4 regions of the Roseibium sp. M-1 genome follow, and region 2 is predicted to be linked to each of the others. Evidence: riboswitches for the same ligand, from Rfam matches in the RefSeq annotation. Region 2 holds a riboswitch; each other region holds the start of a gene.

Region 1 (2,191 bases), 2.4 Mb from region 2:
ACCGCTCGCACACGGCATCGATTTTTCGGCCCAGGCGCTGACCAAATACGCGGGAGGTCATTCCGATGTTCTGATGGGCGCCGTCACCGTTGCCGACCCGGATCTGCGCCGCCGGCTGCGCGACACGATGCGGATGCTGGGCATCGGGGTCGCACCGGATGCCGTGTCGCTTGTGCTGCGCGGGCTGGAAACGATGGCCCTGCGTCTGTCTCATGTGGGCCGCGTGGCGACCGGTCTCGCCACCGAGCTTTCAGGCCGGGGCATTGGCGAAGTTCTGTTTCCCGCGTTGCCGGACAGCCCGGGTCACGTGTTCTGGAAACGCGATTTCAGCGGATCAAGTGGCGTCTTCTCCGTGGTCCTCCCGGAGACGGCCAGACCGAAACTCGACGCCGCACTGAACGGGCTGGAAGTGTTCTCCATCGGCTCGTCCTGGGGCAGCACGCGCAGCCTGGTCGCCCCGATGAACGTCGCTGCGTCGCGCGTGCCCCCGCATCCCCGCAACAACAGCATCATCCTGCGGCTGAGCATCGGACTGGAGGACGAACGCGACCTGCGCAACGACCTGGATCGCTTCTTCGGCATGCTGGCCTGAGGGTCTGCCTATCTGCGGGGGTTCTCTTTCACTCCCGTCCTGAAGGTGAAAGAACGGGAATTGGCCCCGCCGATACGACATCGAGATATTTCGTTAAATGCCACGCCGGGTTGCCGTCTTGACCCGGGGGGAACCGGTAGCACCGAAAAGAGGGGCGCTCAGAAGACAAACGCCAAAATGCCCTACTGTGAATACTGCCAGTAACGCCAGGGCCGGCCGCATGTGTCTGCACTGCCTGTTTTCCTTATGCTGCCGTTGACTAGTCTTGAGGAATCCCGCACAAAGAGCCGTCGGTTTCCGAAAGGAATGAAAAGGGAATCCGGTGCACGGCGGAGGCTTGAGCACGTCGCAAACCCGGAGCTGTCCCCGCAACTGTAAGCGAAGAGCGCCCTCAAGCTGGCCACTGGACCGGAACGGATCTGGGAAGGCCGGGGAGCGTGTTGACCCACAAGCCAGGAGACCTGCCGGCGCTTGTTCAATCAAACCCGGGCGGGGTGTCCTGGAGGAGGGTCTCATGACTTGCACCCGAAGGTGTACCGATCCCGGCTACCTGGCCGGCCATGGGTCATACCCGTCTCCGTTTGCTTCGCCGCAACTGGAGCACGGGACACTTGCTCACGACCATTTCTTCAAATCTGTCCGGCCGAATTAAGGTTCCGGACCTTCGCCACGTTCGCCTGGCCATTGCGGCCGTCTTTGTGTTGGCCGGTGTGACCGGCGCTGCCCTGGCTGATCCAATCTCGGTGACCGACGAAACCGATGTCACCGTCACCTTCGAAAACCCGGTCAGCCGGATCGTCGCCTTCAATGCTTATAACGGCGAATTCGTCCGCGCGGTGGCCGGGGTCGAAACCCTTGTCGGTCTCGATGCTGATGGTCTCAAGGAACCGGGTTACTGGCCCGAGGACGGCTCGGTTGCTGTTACCGGGCAGACCCAGAGCGAACCGAACTATGAGGCAATCGTCGCGCTTGATCCGGACGTTGTCATTTTCCCGCGCAACGGCGCTTGAAGACCTTCTGCTATGGCCGGAAGTCATCGGATCGGCGCACTGGCTGGTTGTTGGAACGCCCACCGATGCCGTCGCCGCGATAAAGGACTGGGCCAAGGCCGGTGCCATCGACGGCTGCGTCGCCTTCCCGGGCGGCTCAACGAAAGTGGGGCGCCTGTTTCTGGAACAGGTCGTCCCGGCACTCAGCGACTTCGGCCGCTTCCGCAAGGACTATCGCGGCATAACATTCATCGATCACCCGAGTGATCGCTGACGGCGACGGCTTCACAAATTGCGGTCGGAACGATTGGCGGCTTTTGGGATCAAATTGCAAATTAGATAAACGACCGGATTGGAGCCCCCTTTTTGACCGTCCTGACACATGAAAGGAAACAGGCTCTCTTTTTCAAACAACGTTTGAACTCTCCCGTCTTTCGGTCTACATCCTCCAGACCAACCGAGGAGGGAGTATGGAGCCGGAACCGACACGCCAGCGCCTGTTGTTGAATGCGGAAAGACTGATGGCTGAAAAGGGTATTTCGGCCACTTCCGTGCGCGAGATCACGGACGCCTCGGAAGCCAATGTCGCCTCTGTGAACTATTACTTCGG
Region 2 (2,191 bases):
CCGCGCCCTGGCGCGCGCCGAGCTGGTTGGCGTAGGAGAAGCTGTCTTCCAGCAGCTTCATCACCGGAATGACACCGGAGGACTGGTTCTCGATCCCCTTGATCGGTGCCCCCGCCTCGCGGATGTTGGTGAGAAGCAGGGCCACCCCACCGCCGCGCTTGGAGAGCTGCAGCGCGGAATTGATACCGCGGCCGATGGATTCCATGTTGTCTTCAAGGCGCAGCAGGAAGCAGGAGATCAGCTCGCCGCGCTGCTTCTTGCCGGCGTTCAGGAAGGTCGGCGTCGCCGGCTGGAACCGGCCGGATATGATCTCGTCCATCAGCCGCATGGCGAGATCCTCGTCACCCGCCGCCAGCGTCAGCGATACCATCACCACGCGGTCCTCAAACCGTTCCAGGTAGCGCTTGCCGTCGAAGGTCTTCAGCGTGTAGCTGGTGTAGTACTTGAAGGCACCGAGGAAGGCCGGAAAACGGAACTTGCGGGCATAGGCGGCTTCGAAGATCGCCTTGACGAAGGCCGCGTCGTATTGCTCCAGCACCTCGTTCTCGTAGTAGCCCTCGCGCACCAGATAACCGAGTTTTTCCTCCAGCGAATGAAAGAACACCGTGTTCTGGTTGACGTGCTGGAGGAAATACTGGCGCGCCGCCTGACGGTCGGCGTCAAACTGTATCCTGCCATCCGCGTCATAAAGGTTCAGCATCGCGTTGAGGGCGTGATAGTCGAGATTTGCCGCCGTGCTTGCCGGGCGGTCTAGGACTGTCGTTTCCAAAATTCTGTCATCCCGTGTTGGACGCGGTAGAGATCGGTCTCGGTTCCCGCAAGCTCGAAGCGGTAGAGCAGCGGGACGCAGCATTTCTTCGACACGACATCTCCGGCATAGGCAAAAAAGCTCCCGAAGTTGCGGTTGCCGGAGGCAATGACACCTGTCAGGAAGGATCGCGTCGGCGCATCGTTCAGGAAGCGGATCACCTGGCCGTGCACTGCACCCCGTCCCTCTCCATCCGCAAAGGTCGGCAGGATCAGGATGAAGGGCGCGTGGACAACAGGAAGCGCTTCCGACTTGTTCCGCGGGATGCGGAGCGCCGGGCTTCCGAGTTTTTCGATGAACCGTTGCGTGTTTCCCGAGGCACTCGAAAAATAGACGAGCCGGGTCAAGGCCCTAGCTCAGAGCCGCGATCTTGTCCGGGCGGAACCCGGCCCAATGATCACCGCTGACTTCCACGACCGGCACCTGTTTGTAGCCAAGGGACTGGACGTGCTCGAAAGCATCCGCATCTTCGCTGAGATCGATGATGATGTATTCGACGCCGCGCTGGTCGAGCGCGCGGTAGGTGGCGTTGCACTGAACACAGGACGGCTTGCTGTAAACGGTGACGGTCATGTCTCTTGCACCCCGAAGAAGTTTCCAGATTGTGGACGGCTGGAGGCACGAGAGAGCATGTGGGAGGCACATGCCTTCAAGCGTCGCCCGGACCCGCCGTCCGCTGACGTTGTTCATTCAAGGCAGGTCTCCTGGCTCACGGGTCGAAGCCCTGTCATCCGCCTTCCCGGGATATCCCAGTGGTCATTGGATGACGGCTCGCCGTTCACAGTTGCGGGGGCAGCGCCGGATTTGCCTTTGGCAAAGCGCACCGGCTTCCCTCTTAGCCGGCAATTCAAAAGAATCACCAGACCCTGAATACCAGATACAGTATGGGGGACAGCTCTGAAGTCAATATGAAGCGTATCTGACGCGGAAATCGAGCGGGGAAAATCTCTGCCCCGCAAGCCTTTCCGTCGATTTCCGGCAGGCTGCGGACCTTGTTGGCGGCCGGCCGTTCCGGCAAACCGATTCTCTCCCGGTGAGAGCGTTAAGTGTGTGCATCCATATGCGCATGATCGTGTCTGCGGCCGGGGGGCTGTGTAGAGAAGTTTTCCCGTCCTCCTTGCCGAATCCGGCTGCGAGACGGTATCCGTCACGCCGACGGCGAGCCCGGTGAGACTTTCGAGGGGCCGGCCGGCGGTTTGACATCGACGCTCCGGCCTGTCACTCAACGCCGGGAAACCGGGCTGACGCCCATTTCACTGACCTTGAGGCCGCCGCTGCGGCCGCTGGCAATGCTGGATTCGGATTATCATGATCGAGACGCCCTACTACCTGATCGACAAGGCCGGCCTGCTCCGCAATCTGGAGAAGATTGCCTATGTCAGG
Region 3 (2,191 bases), 3.1 Mb from region 2:
AAATACTCGGAAACAGACATGTCGATCTAGGTGAAAACGGCGCATCCGGAAAAGAACGAGATGTCCTTCCAGGAACCTGATGAAATCAATTCGTTTGAATTAGCCGGAACTTGCGACGGTGTCCACAGGTTGTAAAGATGCTACCCAATCGCGCCGACGACTTGGCGGGCAATTCTGCAGACGAAGACATTCCGCACCCGTGTACCTTCCGGGAAATGGCCAATCAGCATTTTGAGGCAAACCTCTTGCTCGATCCGTCCGGACCAATTGACAGCTCCTTCAATTTCAGTCACTCAAAAGGAGATGGTTCCCGATTCCACACGTTGGATCGGGATGAAAAGGGAACACGGTGCGGTTTGCCGACAAGCGCCAAATCCGTGACTGCCCCCGCAACTGTGAGCGGTGAGCGAACCTGAAAGCGCCACTGGGGAAACCCCGGGAAGGATCAGGCGAGCTTCGACCCGCAAGTCAGGAGACCTGCCATCGCATCTTCAACTTCAACCCGGGCGGGGTGTCCCGGAGGAGCGAGTGACATGGCTTATCGGCACCTGCTGACACAGACTGACATTCGGTTTTCCGCCACGCCGCGCAATCGCGGAGGGCGATATGAACCGGAAACGGACAAGCAATTCACAAGATCTCCATGAGCTTCCCACACGGGCAAGCAGTCTTTGCGACCGCGTGGTCAGGGCCATGCGCCCGAATGGCTGCCAGGTCCCGTTCGCCTCGACGACAGAGGGGAACGTGGTGACGCTGAATGAGCTTTCGCGCACCGGGGAGGGATCGATCAGTTCGTTCAGAAGAGCTTCCCATCCGCGACGGGGCCGAAAACCGGCTTTGCCGAAGGTTGTCGAGCGAGCCGATTCCATGCCGGAAGAAGGCAGACCATGACCTGCGGCCAGCACCGGATCGAGGTCTGCACCAGTTGCCGGCACAGAGGGACGCAGTGCCTGCCCGGATACCGGCTGCTACGGCGTCTTCAGGAAGCCATGTCGATGGCGTCTCCCTTCGTGGGCGATGGGTTCGAAATCTCCGGGACAGCCGGGCTCGCCGGTTGTTCACGGCCTTGCATCGCCGCGTTCCGGGCAACGGACAAGGCAATCTACCTGTTCGGGGACGTTGATCCGCAGGCGGATATCGATGCGCTCGTTGATTTTGCCGAAAGCAAGCGGTTGGCGGAAACGGATCGAAGCCGAAGCAAGGAAAAGGCTCAAAAGATGGGCGGGGTTCCACCTTTTCACTTTCCTGCAGCCGTGATCGTGACCGAGGCCGGCAAGGCTGCGCTGTCATGAGCGGTGCTGCGCTCTCGGTGCGGGAGGTAAGCTGGAAGCCGGGCAGAAGCGAACCGGTGCTCCATCCTCTGAGCTTCGATCTGGGGCCGGGACAGGTGCTCGGGATTGCCGGTGCCAACGGGGCCGGCAAGTCCACCCTGCTGCGCCTGCTTTACCGCTTCCACCGTCCGGCGAGCGGTGCCGTTCTTCTCGACGGCGCCGATATCTGGCGGCAATCGCCGCGCGCGGTTGCCCGCAAGGTCGCTGCCGTCCTGCAGGAGCAACCGACGGATTTCGCCCTCAGTGTCAGGGAAATCGTGGTGCTCGGCCGGCGGCCGCACGGTTCCGGCTTTGCCTCGGGCGGCAAACGGGATGCGGAAATAGTTGCGGATGCTCTGGAGCGCATGGACCTGCTGCCCTACGCAGCCCGCGCCTTTGGAACGCTTTCCGGTGGCGAACGTCAGCGCGTGATGGTCGCACGTGCCCTTGCGCAGGAACCGCAGCTCCTGATCCTGGACGAGCCGACCAACCATCTCGACATTCGCCATCAACTGGAGATCGTGGCCCTGATCGCCAGTCTCGACATCACGGTGGTCGCCAGCCTGCACGACCTCAACCTCGCGGCCGGCGTCTGCGACCGGCTGCTGCTGCTCCACAAGGGCAGGAGCGTTGCCTATGGGGCGCCGGACAGGGTTTTGTCGCCGGCCCATATCGAACACGCCTACGGGGTGCGCGTGCAAAGGGAACTCCTTGCCGCGAGCGAACGCCCTCATCTGACTTTCCATCTTTGATCCTGGAGAAATGCCATGAAACAGTTAGCCCTCGGCCTTGCCGCGGTTCTTTATGCCGGGACCTCCTTTGCGCAGGTTACCGTGAAGAGCTGCGACCGGGATGTCACCTTCGACAGCGTCCCGGCGGCC
Region 4 (2,191 bases), 2.9 Mb from region 2:
GACCAGACGTTTCGATGACGATATGCTCCGGCGGGTTGTCGCGGGCGAGCAACATTTCCATGGTCGGCAGGAAATCGTCGGCGACAGTGCAGCAGATGCAGCCGTTGGTCAGCTCGACCACTTCTTCGGCGGCGCAATCCGGATCGGCGCAGCCGTTCACCAGCGAACCGTCGAATCCCATGTCGCCGAATTCGTTGACGATCAGCGCGATCCGCTTGCCGTTGGCATTGGTCAGGAGATTACGGATCAGCGTGGTCTTGCCCGCGCCCAGAAACCCGGTGACGATGGTTGCCGGGATTTTCCGGCCCGACTGTTGAGAAGAAGTCATAATCTGATATCCGGTTGAGAGGTGGGTTTCAGAAGGATCGGCAGGCCGGCGGCAACGAACACCACTTTGGAGCAGACCCCGGCCATAACCTGATTGAGCCGGCCCTGCGCATCGCGGAACGACCTTGAGAGGCGGTTCTCCGGCACGATGCCCATGCCGACCTCGTTGGAGACGAAAACAACAGGACCGGCAAGCCTGGGCACCGCCGCGCAGAGCTGCGCGGTTTCTTCGGCAAGATCCCTTTTGGCAAAGAGAAGATTGGAGAGCCAGAGCGTCAGGCAATCGACGAGAATGGCCCGGTCCGGACGGCTTTCGGCGGCAAGAATGCCGGCAAGGTCGGTCTGTTCCTCGATTGTCTTCCAGGTGTCGCCACGCTGTTGCCTGTGCAAGGCGATGCGCTTGCCCATTTCCGCGTCATGGGCGGCGCCGGTCGCGACATAGAGTTTCGGAAAACCGGTCTCTTCCACGAGCCGTTCGGCGAACCGGCTCTTGCCGGAGCGGGCTCCGCCGAGGACCAGGGCGGTCCGTGCGCCGTGTTGATCAGTCAAATCCGTCTCCCGGCCGTCCACCCGACGGTCCCCAAGGGTTGTTCCTGCGACGGCCGGTCTCCTGGCTTGCGGTTCATCGCGTCTGCACCCCTTCCCGGCTCGTTTCAAGCCAGTGGTTTTCGTGCAGCCGCTCACCGCTCACAGTTGCGGGGGCAGCTCCGGATCTGGAGCAATCAGCTCCGCACCGGATTCCCGTTTCATCCGGACCGGGCACACGCCCTCTCCGGAACCGTCAGGACCTTCCTAACCGGATCTTGAGGCGCACACAAGCACCGCTCTTTTCACTCGTTCGGCAAGCACACTGCGCCCGATCCCGCGCAAACACCTGATTATCCGGCCGCATCCTTGCAAGCTTTGCGGATGGTTGAGCTGTTTCGATGTATCAAAGTGCTGGAAACGCAGCGTTTTACAGGCCGTTTCTAACCTCTATCGGTCTGAAAAATATCGGGTTTTCCACATAGGCTCCAAAAAAACGCCAGAGCGGAGAAAAAAACGCCTTGAGGGGCTTGGCAAACGGATCAAGCCTTTGATATACGCATCTCCATCGACGGGGCGGCAACACGCTGGCCCCGAGCGTGGTGATCCCCAGTAGCTCAGTTGGTAGAGCAAGCGACTGTTAATCGCTGGGTCGCTGGTTCGAGTCCGGCCTGGGGAGCCATCACCACTCTCTTCTAAATCCAAGAAATCATTGAGTTGTAGAAGCTCTGGGTCCTCCAGGCGCACGTTACGCGTTTGTCGATAGGGTACACCGAGTGCGTATTTGCATGGAATATCTTCGGCAACCTGGTCTTGAAAAGCCTCAAGCTGCCCTCAGCAGCCCTGCAAGCGGACTGACAACACTGTTAGAGCACGTCATCTGACAAACTGATCTTCAGAACCATGTCATTGTAGTCGAAATCGGAGTTTTCGGACGCCGACAGGTCTTCGAATCCAAATGTGTTTGTGCCGAATGTGCGGATATATTCATAACCGCCGTCGTGTGCATCGCCGATAAAGAAGACGTTGCCCGTCTGGGTGAAGAGAACGGGGGCATAGAAGCCGTCTTCGCCGTCAACCACCCAGGTATCCTCAAAGCCGAACGTACCGCCGCCGCCTTCCAGCAGAAAACCGCCGTCGACCTCGTCCCGGAGGGACTGCCGGAATTCCTCCGTGTTGCCGTAGTCGACGCCGCCGACGCTCGACGGGTCCCCCGTTTCCGGATCCAGTGACAGGCGAACAAAGCCGATCTGGTTGGTATTGCCGCAACTGCCCGAGAGGTTGACCGTCACCTCGGTGCCGTGTTCCAGGAAAATGAATTCCTGGTTGAAGGTGCGTT

Evidence for each region. Region 2 has a riboswitch for cobalamin ahead of nrdH (glutaredoxin-like protein NrdH). Riboswitches for the same ligand answer to the same signal wherever they lie in the genome.
Region 1: linked by a shared signal. The riboswitch ahead of ACX3M4_RS27185 (hypothetical protein) and the one ahead of nrdH (glutaredoxin-like protein NrdH) in region 2 are both predicted to bind cobalamin.
Region 3: linked by a shared signal. The riboswitch ahead of ACX3M4_RS00600 (DUF1636 family protein) and the one ahead of nrdH (glutaredoxin-like protein NrdH) in region 2 are both predicted to bind cobalamin.
Region 4: linked by a shared signal. The riboswitch ahead of cobU (bifunctional adenosylcobinamide kinase/adenosylcobinamide-phosphate guanylyltransferase) and the one ahead of nrdH (glutaredoxin-like protein NrdH) in region 2 are both predicted to bind cobalamin.

Annotation. Positions count from the first base shown of each region.
Region 1 covers NZ_CM137257.1:6,041,598-6,043,788, reverse strand. The annotation lists gene ACX3M4_RS27190 (trans-sulfuration enzyme family protein) at 1-592, shown strand, start outside; cobalamin riboswitch at 867-1,075, shown strand; gene ACX3M4_RS27185 (hypothetical protein) at 1,204-1,602, shown strand; gene ACX3M4_RS27180 (hypothetical protein) at 1,574-1,855, shown strand; gene ACX3M4_RS27175 (TetR family transcriptional regulator) at 2,052-2,191, shown strand, end outside.
Region 2 covers NZ_CM137257.1:3,620,814-3,623,004, forward strand. The annotation lists gene nrdE (class 1b ribonucleoside-diphosphate reductase subunit alpha) at 1-769, opposite strand, end outside; gene nrdI (class Ib ribonucleoside-diphosphate reductase assembly flavoprotein NrdI) at 751-1,155, opposite strand; gene nrdH (glutaredoxin-like protein NrdH) at 1,160-1,381, opposite strand; cobalamin riboswitch at 1,486-1,692, opposite strand; gene ACX3M4_RS16335 (carboxynorspermidine decarboxylase) at 2,117-2,191, shown strand, end outside.
Region 3 covers NZ_CM137257.1:120,410-122,600, forward strand. The annotation lists gene ACX3M4_RS00595 (hypothetical protein) at 1-20, opposite strand, end outside; cobalamin riboswitch at 288-499, shown strand; gene ACX3M4_RS00600 (DUF1636 family protein) at 888-1,292, shown strand; gene ACX3M4_RS00605 (ABC transporter ATP-binding protein) at 1,289-2,062, shown strand; gene ACX3M4_RS00610 (ABC transporter substrate-binding protein) at 2,078-2,191, shown strand, end outside.
Region 4 covers NZ_CM137257.1:742,722-744,912, reverse strand. The annotation lists gene cobW (cobalamin biosynthesis protein CobW) at 1-328, opposite strand, end outside; gene cobU (bifunctional adenosylcobinamide kinase/adenosylcobinamide-phosphate guanylyltransferase) at 325-876, opposite strand; cobalamin riboswitch at 911-1,123, opposite strand; tRNA gene ACX3M4_RS03425 (tRNA-Asn) at 1,459-1,534, shown strand; gene ACX3M4_RS03420 (hypothetical protein) at 1,719-2,191, opposite strand, start outside.